4 regions of the Stutzerimonas balearica DSM 6083 genome follow, and region 1 is predicted to be linked to each of the others. Evidence: predicted binding sites of a transcription regulator. Region 1 holds the regulator's gene; each other region holds the start of a gene.
The links. The regulator FliA, encoded in region 1, starts transcription of late flagellar genes. The targets are predictions, from matches to a motif close to CTAAAGTTTNNNNNNNNNNNGCCGNTAA.
Positions count from the first base shown of each region.

Region 2: the regulator FliA is predicted to act here: its motif matches at 2,089-2,116, upstream of flgM (flagellar biosynthesis anti-sigma factor FlgM).
Region 3: the regulator FliA is predicted to act here: its motif matches at 2,892-2,919, upstream of CL52_RS08235 (methyl-accepting chemotaxis protein).
Region 4: the regulator FliA is predicted to act here: its motif matches at 2,033-2,060, upstream of CL52_RS13860 (methyl-accepting chemotaxis protein).

Region 1 covers NZ_CP007511.1:2,691,513-2,695,544, forward strand. The annotation lists gene CL52_RS12195 (chemotaxis protein CheA) at 1-1,304, opposite strand, end outside; gene CL52_RS12200 (protein phosphatase CheZ) at 1,317-2,111, opposite strand; gene CL52_RS12205 (chemotaxis response regulator CheY) at 2,135-2,509, opposite strand; gene fliA (RNA polymerase sigma factor FliA) at 2,582-3,307, opposite strand; gene fleN (flagellar synthesis regulator FleN) at 3,325-4,032, opposite strand, start outside.
Region 2 covers NZ_CP007511.1:1,457,850-1,461,881, forward strand. The annotation lists gene CL52_RS06680 (hypothetical protein) at 1-26, opposite strand, end outside; tRNA gene CL52_RS06685 (tRNA-Arg) at 262-338, shown strand; gene CL52_RS06690 (flagellar brake protein) at 410-1,156, opposite strand; gene CL52_RS06695 (flagella synthesis protein FlgN) at 1,229-1,699, opposite strand; gene flgM (flagellar biosynthesis anti-sigma factor FlgM) at 1,728-2,054, opposite strand; gene flgA (flagellar basal body P-ring formation chaperone FlgA) at 2,162-2,917, opposite strand; gene CL52_RS06710 (chemotaxis protein CheV) at 2,986-3,918, shown strand; gene cheR (protein-glutamate O-methyltransferase CheR) at 3,951-4,032, shown strand, end outside.
Region 3 covers NZ_CP007511.1:1,786,517-1,790,548, reverse strand. The annotation lists gene sstT (serine/threonine transporter SstT) at 1-1,043, opposite strand, end outside; gene CL52_RS08235 (methyl-accepting chemotaxis protein) at 1,228-2,850, opposite strand; gene CL52_RS08230 (methyl-accepting chemotaxis protein) at 2,994-4,032, opposite strand, start outside.
Region 4 covers NZ_CP007511.1:3,017,698-3,021,729, forward strand. The annotation lists gene ctpM (methyl-accepting chemotaxis protein CtpM) at 1-312, shown strand, start outside; gene CL52_RS13860 (methyl-accepting chemotaxis protein) at 343-1,962, opposite strand; gene CL52_RS13865 (DUF6746 family protein) at 2,358-2,684, shown strand; gene CL52_RS13870 (3-isopropylmalate dehydratase) at 2,709-3,134, opposite strand; gene CL52_RS21245 (hypothetical protein) at 3,219-3,383, opposite strand; gene CL52_RS13875 (hypothetical protein) at 3,539-3,940, shown strand; gene CL52_RS13880 (DUF445 domain-containing protein) at 4,013-4,032, shown strand, end outside.

The DNA.
Region 1 (4,032 bases):
TCGCGGACCAGGCGCGGGAAGCGACCGAATACCTTCTTGATCGGCTGCATGCGCGTCTTCATCACCGCGCTCTGCAGATCGGCCGTCACCACGTCGAGATTGGACACGGCCTTGGCCATGGCTTCGTCGCCACTGCTGGCACCCAGGCGTACCAGGCGGTTACGCACCAGCACCAGCTCGCCGACCATGTTCATGATTTCGTCCAGGCGTGCGGTATCGACCCGCACGGTGGTTTCCGCTTCGCTGGCCGGTTTCTCCGCCGTGGCGCTCGCCGCGGCAGGCGTGCCACGGGCTGGTGCCTCGGCGCGTGTCGGAGCAGCCGCCGGCGCCTTGGCCGCCGCCGGCTTGGTGGCTTTTTCCGCGGGCTTGGCCGGTGCCGCTGGCGGCGTCGCCTCGGCGGCGCTGGAACTCACGCTGGCAGGCTCGAACTTGCCCTTGCCGTGCAGCTGATCGAGCAGCGCCTCGAATTCGTCGTCGGTGATGTGCTCGCCGCCGGTGGCTTCGCTCGCGGCAGCAACCGGTTGTTCGACCGGCTTGCCTGGCTGCGCGGCCGGCTTTTCAGCGTCCGGGGCGAACTGCCCCTTGCCATGCAGCTGGTCGAGCAACGCTTCGAATTCGTCGTCGGTGATCTCGTCGGATGCCGGCTCTGGGGCTGCGGCAGCGGGCGCCGTGCCAGCCGGCGCGGCGTCGGAAGCGCCACTGAAGCTGCCCTTGCCGTGCAGCTGGTCGAGCAGTGCTTCGAATTCGTCGTCAGTGATCTCATCAGGAGCTGCGCCCGACTCGGCCGTCGGCTCGGCCGCCGGCGCCTGGATCGCATCGAGCAGCTGCTCGTACTCGTTATCTACCGAGTCCTCGGCAGCCGCTACGACCGGCTCGGGAGCAGGTTCGGCCGCCGGTGCGGCCTCTTCGGCGCCTGCCGGCTCGGCCAGACGCGACAGCGCGGCCAGCAGCTCCGGCGATGCCGGGGTCGGCTCGACGCGCTCACGGACCTGATTGAACATGGCGTTGACCGAGTCCAGGGCCTGCAGCACTACGTCCATCAACTCGGAATCTACGCGGCGTTCGCCTTTGCGTAGCGTATCGAAGACGTTTTCGGCAACGTGGCAGCACTCGACCAGCTCGTGCAGCTGCAGAAAGCCTGCGCCGCCCTTGACGGTGTGGAACCCGCGAAAGATCGCATTGAGCAGGGCCATGTCATCGGGGCTGCTTTCCAGCTCCACCAGCTGCTCAGACAATAATTCGAGAATCTCGCCGGCCTCTACCAGGAAGTCCTGGAGAATTTCTTCATCGGCGTCGAAGCTCATATTCCTGTTCCCCTAAAAACCCAGGCTCGAAAGCAGATCATCCACGTCGTCCTGTCCCGACACGACGTCCTCACGCTTATCGGCATGCATCTGCGGACCTTCACCGTTGGACGGTGATTTTTCTTGTTTTTTCTTCTCTTGCTCGGCGCGCATGGCATCGCGGTCATGCTGGATGCCTGCAACACGGTCCACCTGACCCGCCATCAAGACGAGATTGAGCAGGTTGCTTTCGAGCTCGGTGATCAGTCGGGTGACGCGCTTGATGACCTGTCCGGTCAGATCCTGGAAGTCCTGGGCAAGCATGATTTCGCTCAGGTTCTGCGACAACAGGCTGCCGTCGTTCATGCTGCGCTTGAGGTACTGGTCGATGCGCTTGACCAGGCTGCGGAACTGGTCGGCGTCCATTTCGCGGCGCATGAAGCGCTGCCAGTCCGCCGTCAGACTCTGGGCCTCGTAGCTCACGTAGTTGACCAGCGGCGCGGACTCCTCCACCAGGTCCATGGTGCGATTGGCGGCCTTCTCGGTCATTTCCACGACATAGGAAAGCCGGTCGGTGGCATCGGTTATCGGTGACGGATCGCCGCCAGTGGCACAGGTATCCATCTCGAGCTTGACGATGGCGTTGTGCAGCTCGCGGGTGAGCTTGCCGACTTCCTGATAAAGGCTGTGGTTGCGCGCCTGGCTGAGCTCATTGAACATCTGCGTCGCTTCGTCGAAACGACCCTGCTGCAGGCTTTCAATCAACTTGGGGGCGTTGGCCTTCAGAGTCGCTTCGAACTCTGCCAGGCTTTGATCTGCTTGCGTCATAGTGCCCTCGCGGCGTTGCTGCTTCAGCCGTTGACGCGCTCGAAGATCTTCTCGATCTTTTCCTTGAGCACCTGGGCGGTGAAGGGCTTGACCACATAGCCGTTGACCCCGGCCTGGGCCGCTTCGATGATCTGGTCGCGCTTGGCTTCAGCGGTGACCATCAGTACCGGCAGATGCTTGAGGCGCTCATCGGCACGCACCTGGCGCAGCAGGTCGATGCCGCTCATGCCGGGCATGTTCCAGTCAGTCACCAGGAAATCGAAACTGCCGCTCTTGAGCATCGGCAAGGCCGTGGTGCCGTCGTCGGCCTCGGCCGTATTGGTGAACCCCAGATCACGCAAGAGGTTCTTGATGATGCGTCTCATCGTCGAGAAGTCATCGACGATGAGGATTTTCATGTTCTTGTCCAAGTCGACCTCCGTAATTCCAAAATCTCGGCAACCGAGCACGTCTCGCAGCAATACAGTCGATCAGGCGGCACGCCACTCGCCAAGGCGCGCCCGCAGACGCGCGGCACACTGGCTATGCAGCTGGCTTACGCGCGATTCGCTGACGCCCAGCACTTGACCGATTTCTTTCAAATTCAGCTCTTCGTCGTAATACAGCGACAGCACCAGCTTTTCCCGCTCGGGCAGATTGGCGATGGCATCGGCCAGGGCCTGCTGAAAACGCTCGTCTTCGAGGTCGCGGAAGGGTTCCGGGTGCGCGCTGCCGGCATCCTCGTTCAGTTCGCCGTGCTCGCCTTCCTGCAGCAGATCGTCGAAGCTGAAAAGCCGGCTGCCAAGCGTATCGCCCAGAATCCCGTAGTACTCGTCGAGGCTCAACTTAAGTTCGGCCGCAACCTCGTGATCTTTAGCGTCACGCCCGGTTCTGGCTTCGATGCCGCGGATCGCCTCGCTGACCATGCGCGAGTTGCGATGCACCGAACGGGGCGCCCAGTCGCCCTTGCGCACCTCGTCGAGCATGGTGCCGCGGATGCGGATGCCGGCGTAGGTTTCAAAGCTGGCGCCCTTGCCCGAGTCGTATTTCTTTGCCGCTTCCAGCAGCCCGATCATCCCTGCCTGGATGAGGTCGTCGACCTGCACGCTCGCCGGAAGGCGGGCCAACAGGTGGTAGGCGATGCGCTTGACCAGCGGGGCGTACTGATCGATCAGGCGATATTGCGCATCCTTTTCGTGTGCCTTGCTGTAATACATAGCGGATCCGGCAGTTTTCATTCGTGGTTCCCGGCAGTGCCTGGATTGATCAGTCGCTCGACGAAGAACTCCAGGTGCCCACGCGGGGTGGCAGGCAATGGCCAGGTATCGACCTTCTGCGCAATGGCCTTGAACGCCAGCGAGGACTTCGCCCGAGGATAGGCATCGTAGACGGCGCGCTGCTTCTGCACGGCCTTGCGCACCGACTCATCGTAGGGAATCGCGCCGACATATTGCAGCGCGACATCGAGAAATCGCTCGGTGACCTTGGTCAGCTTGGCGAACAGGTTGCGGCCTTCCTGCGGCGCGTGGGCCATGTTGGCCAGCACACGGAAGCGGCTGATGCCGTAGTCGCGATTGAGCAGCTTGATCAGCGCATAGGCGTCGGTGATGGACGTCGGCTCATCGGTGACCACCAACAAGACTTCCTGGGCGGCACGCACGAAGCTCACCACGGCGTCGCCGATACCGGCTGCGGTGTCGATGATCAGCACATCGAGCTCATCGCCCAGCTCGCTGAAGGCCTGGATCAGACCGGCATGCTGCAGGGTCGAGAGCTGGACCATGCTCTGGGTACCGGAGGCGGCCGGCACGATGCGGATGCCGCCTGGCCCCTGGATGAGCACGTCACGCAGGTCGCACTCACCGGCGATCACATCGGCCAGCGTGCGTTTGCTGGTCAAACCCAGCAGCACATCGACGTTGGCCAGGCCGAGGTCGGCGTC
Region 2 (4,032 bases), 1.2 Mb from region 1:
CTGATCAAATAAAGGGGCTTCGGCATCTCTGCGTTTCCTTCGCGATCGAAAGTTCAATGCGAAATGCATAGCAGGTGTTGTGCCAAGCAGTTTTATACGAAAAAAATGTTGTAAATCAATAAGTTATGCTTTCAGCTCTAGCGCCTGCGATTTGCACTTTGCAAGCTCTGCCTGATGGCTTCGTGCAAAATGCAAGGGGATAAATGACAGCCGGCGCGGGGCATGACAAACATGCCGGGGGTCGTTAACATGCGCCCCCGAGTCCCAGTAGCTCAATTGGATAGAGCATCCCCCTCCTAAGGGGAAGGTTGTGAGTTCGAACCTCGCCTGGGACGCCACTTGTTTCTCAAGTGCGCTTGAACGGGTTCGTCGGGGGAGGCTTGCCGCTCCCCTGGAGCGGCAGGCGGGTTCAAGCGAACGGCGCGTCGCTTTGTCGTCTGGCTTCGCGTTGCAGCTGATAGACGAAGCGTTCTATCTGGCGCTGAAGCAATCCGCTCATCTGATAAAAACGCATTCCGCAGAAAGTAGCGTCGCGGCGCTCATCATAGCTGACGTGCCGCAGTTCGACGGCGCACTTGGCTGGACCTGAGGGAAGCTCTGCGCAAAAGTCCGGGTAGACCTGCCCAGTCTGAAGACCGGTTTCGACGTTGCCTTTGAAGCTCATCTTGCAGCCTGTGGCTGAAAGATCGAGCAGTCGCCCGGTGAGTGTCCTGCTCAGCGGTGCGCCACCGAGCGTCGCGGTGATAGGTATCGAATCCAGCCGAGCACGGTACGCATTGCGGCGCTGATGATAGGTCAGCTCGTCGGGTAGTGGCGTCCAATAGCAGCGAGCCCCATCGTAGTCGGCTGGATGTACCGTTTGATGGTTTTTCCAAGAGAGGCGGGCCCCCTCATAGAAGGCTTCGGCTTCGAACGGCTCGCTGGCCATCATCAGGCGATCACCATCACTGGGAATGAGTTCGTCGAAAGCGAGCCAGCCCCTGTCACGGTGAAGATCGATTAAATAGCTCTGGTAGCGCTGATTGCGCTCCAGAAAGCGGATGCTGACAGGAACGTTGTTGTCCAGCAGCTGCTTGAGATTGGCCTGTATTTCGAGTGGGGCGGTCAGAACCTTCGGGGGTTGCGGACCGGCTTCGTCAAAGAACGGATTCGACACGTCCGCTGTTCTCCAGCACTAGGCAATGCTGCGTTACGGGCCTGGGCCCGAGCATCCTTAGAGTTGTAATGGTCACGCCTGGCTCAGCGGCCGGTGCTGGCTGCTTTTGGCGGTGGCGCCACGACGATTGTACAGGTCGGGCGTTTCGTTGCTGCCTTGCAGAATGGCGAGCAAGCTGCCGACGGCACCCTGATTGGCGCGAATCAGTCGCCCGTTGCGTTCGTTGGCGGCTTGGCAGTCTTGCAGCAGCGCCTCAAGCTCGGACGAGCGGGCCAGAATGGCGTCACCCTGCGAGGAGATCGAAGCAAACGCTTCCAGCCCGCTACGGTCGTTGCTCAACTGGCGCTCAGTGAGCATCCTGCTGCGCTCGACGCCATGCTGGCCGAGCAGCGCTAACAGAGGCTGCTTTTTCGTCAGAATAATTTCCAGCTCGGCCAGGTTTCGCTCGGCGAGTGCCGCGAGTTCGTGCTCGATCAGTTCGAGCAGTTGCTTGGCGGTATTGATGTCATCGACAAGTTGTTGCAGCAGATTTTCGTCGTGCATTTCGAACCTGGCTGGATCTACCTCGGGATTACTGCTGCGATTCGAAGGCGGTCAGCTTGGCGGCTAGGCGCTTCGGATCGATCTCATAAGTGCCATCGGAAATCGCTTGGCGAATGCGCTCGACACGCGCCTGGTCGACGACCGGCTGCTGACTGAGCTGCTCGGTGGCCTGCTGCAGCCGCTGCGCTTCCGGGCTCAGCTGTACCGGCTCGCCAGCTGCAGCGCCGGTCTCCTGGCTGCTCACCGCGTTGTCGGAAGGTTGCGTCGCAGTCGGGCGCTCACTGCCTTGAATCTGATTGCTACGGCTGGCGCCGGGACCGGCGGGGCCATTGGGTCTATTGAAGTCGATAACCATGATGCAAACCTCGAGAATCAGTACGCTTGCCTGGCTTTCGGCGTGGTGTGCTGAAACTTTAGTATTTTTTCTGGCGCCGCGGAGAAAAGCGTCGAGCCTGTGACGCGTTACATCGCGGCCTCGACCTGCCCGGGGCCGGTCACGCGGGCTCTGACTATACGCCCCGAGCGAAGATTCTTCACGCGGATCTGCTCGCCGGGCGCTCCGTCGGTTAACGCCTCGCCTGGCATACGCACATTGACCGATTGATTCCCGGCCGAGATAACGACCTGGTCGCCCCTGCGTATTACCTCGGCCAGCTCCAGCATTGCCGGCGTCAGCACCTGGCCTGGCTGCACGATGCGGGTGAGTTTGGTCCCTGCGACTTGCGCTGGGGTCGTCAGGTAACCCTGGGTGAGCAGAGAGATGTCGCGTTCCGCCTCATTGATATCGCTATCGCCAAGTGCCGCGCCGCGTTGGAGGGCCTTATTGGTAACCAGGACCTTGCGGTACAGCTTGACCTGGGCAGGGACGAACACTGACCAGGGAGAGCTACCGCTACAGCTGACTCTCAAGGTCACGCGGCCCACTGGCTGATCGGGGCTTTCCAATTGTGCGCTAAGGGGGGCGTCGCAATAGGCCAGGCGCAGGCGCGGGTCGAGACGGCTGAAGTGAATCTCCCGCCGGCCGTCGATGGCGCTACGCTGTAAATAATTGTCCACTGCTTGCTCAAGAAAGCTGCGGGCGGCGTCGATAAGTTGATCAGGATGAGTCATGGCTTCGGCGTGCGCGCCGTTGCTTGCGGTCAATAGCAGGACCAGCCAGGCGAGTATTTGCTTACGCCTGGAGGTTAGATGTCGAGAAATAGTCATTCGCCTGTTCATGCCGTGTTGGTTGCAAAGTACATGCCCGCGTGGCGAACGTCGTTCATTTGATCAGAGAGGTCACTGGCATGGCCGGTGTTTTGGATTCGGTTAATCAGCGCACTCAGCTGGTGGGGCAAAACCGGCTCGAATTGCTGCTGTTTCGCCTGGACGGCGCGCAGCTCTATGGAATCAACGTGTTCAAAGTCAAGGAAGTGCTGCCTTGTCCCAAATTGACCCATATGCCGCAGTCAGCACCCGTCATCCGCGGTGTGGCTTCGATTCGGGGTAGCACGCTGCCAATCCTCGATCTTGCATTGGCAACCGGCAAGTCCAGCCTTAAGGATGCCGGCAACAGCTTCGCCATCATTACCGAATACAACAATCGTACGCTCGGCTTCCTGGTGCGGTCCGTGGAGCGCATCGTCAACATGAACTGGGAAAAGATTCTTCCGCCTCCCAAAGGCGCCGGCCGCGACCATTACCTGACGGCTGTGACCCATATTGATGGTAGCCTCGTCGAAATCATCGATGTCGAGAAGGTGCTGGCGGAGGCAACGCCTGGATCCGATTCGATGCCGATGCCCGAGGTAGACTCCGACGTGCAGTCCAAGGCCGTTTCGTGCCGGGTATTGATCGTCGATGACTCTTCCGTCGCTCGCAAGCAGGTGACACGCTGTCTGCAGAACATCGGCGTGGAAGTGGTCTCCTTGAACGATGGTCGCGAGGCGCTGACTTACCTGAAGCGCATGGCTGACGAGGGGCGGGCTCCGGCAGATGAGTTTCTGATGCTGATCTCTGACATCGAAATGCCCGAGATGGACGGTTATACGCTGACCACCGAAATCCGCCGCGATCCACGCATGCAGAACATGCACGTACTGCTGCATACTTCGCTCTCCGGTGTCTTCAACCAGAACATGGTCAAGCGTGTTGGCGCAAACGACTTTCTGGCAAAGTTTCAGCCCGATGATCTCGCCGGGCGCGTCGTGGAACGAATCAGGCAGGCAGATGCAAACTGAGGCTGGGTCCTCGCATTCGACAGTGAGGCAATTTGGTGTCAGTTGATCAGGATTTCGAGCAGTTCCGAACGTTTCTGGAAAAGACCTGTGGGATTCTGCTTGGCAGCAACAAGC
Region 3 (4,032 bases), 900 kb from region 1:
AGCGAACCACCGGCCACGCCAGACGCGCCACAGGCGCACACGGCGGCCAGCAGGCTCAGCAGCAAGGCACTGGGCAGGTCCACCGGAATGCCCAACGTATGCACCGCGGCCAGAGTAAGAACCGTGATGGTGATCGCGGCACCCGCCATGTTGATCGTCGCCCCCAGTGGGATCGACACCGCATAGGTGTCCTTGTGCAATCCCAGGCGCTCGCAGAGCTGCAGGTTCACCGGAATGTTGGCGGCCGAGCTTCGGGTAAAGAACGCCGTGATGCCACTCTCACGCAGGCAGGTGAAAACCAGCGGATAGGGATTGCGGCGGATCTGCCAGTAGACGAGCACAGGGTTGAGCACCAGCGCGACGAACAGCATGCTGCCAACCAGTACCGCCAGCAGCTGGGCATAACCCACCAGTACGCCGAAGCCCGAAGTCGCCAGGATATTGGCCACCAGACCGAAGATGCCCAGCGGTGCGCAGCGGATGATCAGCTGCACGATGCCCGTCACCCCTGCCGAGAGATCGCTCACCAGGCTGCGGGTACTCTCCCCGGCCGAGCGGAACGCGAGGCCGAGCGCGATGGCCCAGGCAAGGATGCCGATGAAGTTGCCTTGCAAGAGTGCGTGCACGGGGTTGTCGACGATGTTGAACAACAGGGTCTTCAGCACCTGGGCCACCCCGGAAGGCGGCACCACGTCGCTTACTTCCGATACCAGCGTCAGGCTGGTCGGGAACAGGAAGCTCGCCACCACTGCCGTGACTGCGGCGCTGAGCGTACCCAGCGCGTAAAGGCCGAGGATCGGACGGATGTGGGTCGGCTGGCCGCGCTGGTGATTGGCCAGTGAGGCCGCCACCAGGATGAATACCAGGATCGGCGCCGCCGCTTTCAGGGCGGCAACGAAAAGGTCGCCCAGCAGGCCGACCGAACGGGCCGCCTCGGGCGCCAGCAGGGCGAGCACGACGCCGGCGATCAGGCCGACGACGATCTGCGCCACCAGGCTGGTGCGGTTCAGGAATCGAAACAGACGAGTGGAAAGATCGGACATGGGGGCCGCTTCTTGTGTTCTGGATGAGTGGCTGCGGGCGCTGCCGAGCGTTCGACCGACCGCCCCGCACAAGGCTCGGCATGGTACGCCCCCTGCCCAACGAAGCCCAGATGCGCCCCATCGCCGCGGCTAGGCTGCAGAAACAAAAAGGCCCCGCCAGAGCGGGGCCTTTGAATCAGCACGATCACACGCTGAAGCGAGCCACCAGCGTGTTCAGGTCGACGGCCAGTCGCGCCAATTCCTGACTGGCGGCCGTCGTCTGGTTGGCCCCGGCCGATGTCTGCAGCGACAGATCACGGATGTTCACCAGGTTGCGGTCCACTTCGCGCGCGACCTGCGCCTGCTCTTCCGAAGCGCTGGCGATGACCAGGTTGCGCTCACTGATCTGGCTGATCGCCAGGGCGATGCCTTCGAGCGCCTCCCCGGCGGCCTGGGCCATTTCCAGCGTAGTGCGCGCACGGTCGTTGCTGACTTGCATGGCGTGCACGGCGCTATCGGTGCCCTGATGAACCGAGCCAATCATCTGCTCGATTTCCTGCGTCGACTGTTGCGTGCGATGCGCCAGGGCGCGCACCTCGTCGGCGACCACGGCAAACCCTCGTCCGGCATCCCCTGCCCTGGCGGCTTCGATGGCGGCGTTGAGTGCCAGCAGGTTGGTCTGTTCGGCAATCGAGCGAATCACATCGAGCACCTTGCTGATATCACGCACGTGCTCGGCGAGCTGCTCGACTTCGGCGGCGGTAGCGGTGACGTCTTCGGCCAGCAGACCGATCGACTCGACCGTCCTGAGTACCTGCTCGCGGCCGTGCTGGGCCGTCGCGTCCGATTCGCGCGAGGCCTCGGACGTGGCAACGGCATTGCGGGCCACCTCATCCACAGCGGTCGTCATCTCGTTGACCGCCGTTGCCGCCTGCTGGATCTCGTCATTCTGCTGATGCATGCCACGCGTCGAGTCCTCGGTGACGGCATTGAGTTCCTCGGCCGCCGAGGCGAGCTGGTTCGACGAATCGGCGATACGCTGGATGGTGTCGCGCAGGCTGTCCTGCATGCTCGCCAGCGCCGTCAACAGGCGTGCCGGCTCGTCACGGCCCACGATGCTGATCGAGTGCGTGAGGTCACCGCTGGCCACGACCTCGGCAACGCGCACCGCCTCGTTGAGCGGCTGCACGATGCTACGTGTCAGCAGGATCGCCAGGGCAACGGTCAATATGGCCGCAAGCAGCAAGGCGACGACTACGCCATTGAAGGCATGCGAGGCCGTGTCGTCGGAAAGGCGTGCCGCCGCCATCGCCTGGCTACGAGAAAACTCGATCAACTCGCGCACGGCCCCGGATGCCTCGCTGGCATGCTGATTGAGCTCGCCGCGAGTGAGCGCCTTGGCACCGTCCAGATCGCCGACCAGCGCAAGCTCGACGATCTGCGTCTGGAATCGCTCGTATTCGGCCACAGCCTTGTCGAACCGGGCCAGCATCGCCTGGCCTTGAGCCGTTCGAATCAGCGGATCGGCTTTCTTGCGGGCCTCTTGGAACAACGACTTGATGTCATTGATCGACGACACCGCCGCCCGCTTGTTGGCATCCGTATCGGCTACCAGCAAGCGCAGGGTGGCCGCGCGGATGCGCAAGAATTCCTGGTTCAGCTCACTGAGCTGAATGATGGCGGGAAGCCAGTGTTCGTTGACCTCCTGCGACTCGCGCTGCATGGTCGACATCTGCTGAAGCGAGAAACCGCCGAGCAGAAAGACCAGCAGCGCCACGACACTGAAGCCGATGCCCGCCCGAAGCGCGATGCTGAGTTGTCTAAGCATGGATATATACCCCCTGAGGTAAAGGCTGCGTCCTGCCATGGCTATCGCCAGAAACGCGCAAAACTTTACGACGAACGGTAAAAAAACCACTCCATGCAAAGGGTTTTACGAGGGCGGTGTTTCGACGCACCGCCCTCGGCGCGTCAAATACTGAAACGCGTGACCAACCCGTTCAGCTCGACGGCCAGGCGAGCCAGCTCCTGACTGGCAGCGCTGGTTTGATTCGCCCCCGCGGCCGACTGCATCGACAAATCGCGGATATTGACCAGGTTGCGATCGACCTCGCGGGCGACCTGTGCCTGTTCCTCCGAGGCGCTGGCGATCACCAGATTGCGCTCGCTGATCTGGCTGATCGCGCTGGCGATCTCCTCCAGCGCCTCACCGGCCGCTTGCGCCAGGTCGAGCGTCGAGCGGGCGCGCTGATTGCTCGTCTGCATCGCTTGGACCGCCTTGTCGGTACCCTGGTGCACGGCACCGATCATCTGCTCGATTTCCTGCGTCGATTGCTGCGTGCGGTGCGCCAGTGCCCGCACCTCATCCGCCACCACGGCGAAACCGCGCCCGGCATCGCCCGCCCGGGCCGCTTCGATGGCCGCGTTGAGCGCAAGCAGGTTGGTCTGCTCGGCGATCGAACGGATCACATCCAGCACTTTGCTGATATCGCGCACCTGGCCGGCCAACTGTTCGACCTCGCTGGCGGTGGAGGTCACATCCGAGGCCAGCAGGCTGATCGACTCGACCGTGCGAATGACCTGCTGGCGGCCCCGCTGGGTGGTCGCATCCGACTCACGCGACGCCTCGGAGGTGGCCACGGCATTGCTGGCCACCTCGTCGACCGCGGTGGTCATCTCGTTGACCGCCGTCGCGGCCTGCTCGATTTCGTGGTTCTGCTGGTGCAGGCCGCGTGTCGAGTCCTCGGTCACCACGTTGAGTTCTTCGGCGGCCGAAGCCAGCTGATTGGACGAGTCGGCAATGCGCTGCACGGTTTCGCGCAGGCTGCCCTGCATGCTCTTGAGCGCCGCGAGCAAACGAGCCGGCTCATCCTTGCCGTCGATCTCGATCGGCCGGCGCAGATCACCAGCGGCCACGCTTTCGGCGACTTCGACCGCCTGGCTCAACGGCTGCACGATGCTGCGCGTGAAGGCCCAGGCCAGCAACCAGGTCAACACCCCCGCGGCAATG
Region 4 (4,032 bases), 330 kb from region 1:
GCTGGCGCTGTTCAGGCGATGCAACGCTCCAGCGAAGCCGGCCACAGCAGCAGCGAGCAGGCCAACCGCACCGGCGTGTCGCTCGATGCCATGGCCGCGCTGATCGCCACCATCAACGCGATGAACGCGCAGATTGCCAGCGCCGCCGAGGAGCAGACCTCGGTGTCCGAGGAGATCAGCCGCAGCGTGCATCAAATCGCCGTGTCGGTCGACGAGGTGGCCGATCAGGCCCAGCAAGGCGCGCGTACCGCCAGCCACCTGGAAGCGCTTGGCCAACGCCTCGGTGGGCTGGCCCGTCAGTTCCGCATCTGAACGGGCCGTGCGCTCAGGCGCCCCGGTGGTTTACAGGCGGAAGCGCCCGACCAGCTGATTGAGCCCGGTCGCCAGCCGGGCCAGCTCGTCGCTGGCCGCCGAGGTCTGCTGGGCGCCGGTCGCGCTCTGCTCGGACACATCGCGGATGGCGACCAGGTTGCGATCGACCTCACGGGCGACCTGAGCCTGCTCTTCCGCTGCGCTGGCGATCACCAGATTCATCTCGTTGATCTGCCCGACCCGCTCGGCGATCAGCGCCAGCGCCTGGTCGGCCTCGCCGGCCAGCGTCTGGCTGCGCCCGGCGAACTCGCTGCTCTGCTCCATCTCGCGCACCGAATCGGCCGTCGCGCTCTGGATCGCGCCAATCATCCGCTCGATTTCCTCGGTCGAACTTTGCGTGCGCTGGGCAAGGTTGCGCACCTCGTCGGCGACCACGGCGAAACCGCGGCCGGCCTCCCCGGCGCGCGCCGCCTCGATCGCCGCATTGAGCGCCAGCAGGTTGGTCTGGTCGGCAATGGCACGGATCACGTCGACCACCTGGCCGATATTGGCGGCCTCGTCGGCCAGGCGCTGCACGGTCGCGGCGGTATCGCCGAGCTTGTTGCTCAGGCGGTCGATGGTTTCCCGCGTGACGTTGACCTTGTGGCGCCCGGCTTCGGCCACCTCCTCGGCCTCACGCGAAGCGGTCGAGGTGCGATTGGCATTGCCGGCAACCTCCTCGACCGCGGCCGACATCTCGTTGACCGCAGTGGCGGCCATCTGCACTTCCTGGTTCTGCTGGGCGATGCCCTGGGCGCTGTGCTCGGTCACTGCGTGCAGCTCGTCGGCCGCCGATGCCAGCTGAGTCGCCGAGCCCTGGATGTCCTGCAGCGTTTCGCGCAGCCGGTGCTGCATCTGCCGGATCGACTGCTGAACCTCGGTGATCTCGTCGCGCCCACGGCACTCGATGGTGCGGCTCAGGTCGCCGGCCGCCACCTGCGCGGCGGCCTGCTTGAGCGCCTGCAACGGGCGGCCGATGCTGCGTATCAGCAACAGCGAACACAATGCGCCACCGACCAGCAGTGCGCCCAGCAGGCCGATGAAGAAAGCTCGGTTGCGCTCGTACAGCGCCAGGGCGCGCTCGTACTCGCCGCGGGCCTCGCCGAGCTGCAGGTCGATCAGTTCGCTGAACGCCTCCGACAGCGGGTCGATCAGCGGATACAGGTCATTCATGACAAACACCGCAAGGCGCTTCTCGCTGTGCCGATCGAGAGTGCGCTCGAGCCCGTCCAGCGGCTTCTCGGTCGCCGCCTTGAGGCTCTCGATGCGTGTCGCCAGCGCGCGCTCCTCCGGCAGCAGGCGGGTCTGCAGGTAGGCCTGCCACAGCCGGCGGATCTCTGCGCGCGCCTGGCGCACATCGTCGCGTGCCTGGGCGTAACTGATCATGCCGCTGCGCGCCTTATGGCTGGCATCGACGATCTTCACTGCGTAGAGGTCGGCAATCAGCTTGATGTCGCGCAGCGGCACCACACGATCGAGGTAAACCGTGTTCAGTCCGTTCAGGCTGCGCTGCTGCGCGCTCAGGCCGGTGATGCCGACGACCACGCAGGCCAGCAGCATCGTGCAGACAAGGATCAGGAGGCGGATGCGAATGGTCAGGCGCTGCATCATGGGGTCGTTTTCCGGGCACGGGTCAGGCAGGCGCCGGCGCATGAAAGGAGCGTGCCGGCAGACCTGCCGTTTATCGGCAAGCAAGCATCCAGCTTGAGCTCGTCGCCGCGCAAAAGGCCGTCGCAGAGCGCTTTCAGCGCGTGGAGACGGATACCCTGCAGCCGGCACGCGCCCCTGGCCGGCCGCCGCTGCTGGGAAAGCGCTGCCAACAGCGCCCCCCCCTGCGCGGTACCGGCTGCCGAACTCAGCAGCGGCGGATGACCGGACGGTCATGCCCGACGGGCCTGCGGCAATCTGCTGTTTCGGCTTTGTGCGCCAGTACGCATGCGGATCGGGGACGAGTGGTAATTTCGCGCCCCCATTTCCAGCAAGGGAAGCGCCTCGTGAAGTCATCCATGAAAACCGCCGTCCTGGCCCTCGGTCTGACCTGCGCCTCGCTGGCCGTCGCCGATAGCGAGCTGTCCTCGGCCGTGGCCAGTTTTTCCGAAGACAACAAGCGCCTGGAAGCCGCCCTGGGCCAGGAGCTGACAGCCGAGCGGCTAAAGGAAATCTACGAGATCAGTTATCGCCTGCAGGGGTCGCTGAGCACCATCAACATGCGCATGGACGAGCTGGCCGACACCCTGGAAGAGCTGCATATCGAATCCGAATCGGCGAACGCCGAGGCGGTCAGCGAATACGGCGCCAGCTATCTCGAGGTCGCCCGCAGCGTCATTCGCTGAGCGCCTCCAGCGCCGTAGCGGCGCTCAGCGCGCGAGCGGGCGGATGTCGAAGCCGATGTCGTTCTCGCTGGTGATGCGGTAGTCCAGCACCTGCCCGGCAACGACCTCGGCCAGCACCTCGCGGCGCAGGCGCCCCTTCGAGCACAGGGTGTCGTCCAGCGGGTCGGTGCCGATGCCGACGACATGCCGCCCGGCCGGCACCTGAAAGCGGGCCCGCTCGCCGACGTGAATGCGCGCCGCCAGCTCACGGTCGATCAGCACGGCGATGTAGCAGCCGCCGCCGCGCAATCCGAAATCCCGCGTCACCACGATCTCGCCCGCACCCTCCTGCGCCTGCTGATACGCCAGCAGGCGCTCCGCCGGGACCGCCGAGATGTCCTCCGGCTCCGGCGCCCAGGACGAACAGCCCGCCGTGGCGAGCAGGATCAGGAACAGGACGCTCAGGCGCATGCGGACTCCCTTCGTAAAGCGCGGCCGATTGCCGCTTCGCTGAACCGACGATAGCAGGCCGGCGGCGGGTTGCCGAGCCAACCGCTACCCGGGCAGGTTGGTGTAGTCGTCGGCGGTCATGTCCGGGTCGTCGGGGCGTACCTCGGGCTCGTTCTCGTCGTACAGCCGCTCCGGATTCGGCGTGCCCTCGACCTGGTCGTCGCGTACGCCTTCTTCGGGTTGCGGCTCGTGGGTGTGTTCCTCGTTCATGCGCGTCTCCGCCGGTAGGTGAGTTCATGCATTGGAGGCGGCAGCTCAGCCGGCGTTCGCCAAGCGCGGCGGCCGACGGTCCGATGCCGGTGGTGTTTGCACCGCAACGCCGGCTCCACCACACTGCGGCAAATCCCTGCCGAAGTGGAGTCACCATGGCCGCACTCGATCCAAAGGTCCAAGCAGCAATCGTTCAAGATCCGCAGGCACTGGATTGCACGCTCTATCGCCCCGATGAGCGCAACCCCGACGAGGAACTCGACCTCGGCGATGCCCGCGTGGTCATCACCGGGCCCTTCCAGGCACCTGCCGAGTGGGATGCACGCGACCGCGAGGAGTATTTCGACGGCAGCGCCGAAGAAGCCTTCGTGGTCGCCGAGATCGCCTGCGTGGCCAGCAACGATTCGGGGCGCGCATTTCGCCCCGAGCCGGGTGACTATGCCGCGGTGATGGAAACCCCGGCCCAGGTCGCGATGTTCTTCGTCTACGACTGCCTCGACCACGCGGCCGGCCGCTACGTGCTGATCCGCGACGAAGCGACCGACCTGGCCGACTGACCCGCTGCGAACGCAACCGGCGACAGGCAGGTCTGCAGTCAGGCTGTCGTCGGTTCAGAGGAATACCCGCTCATGCCCAGCCCCTGGCAATC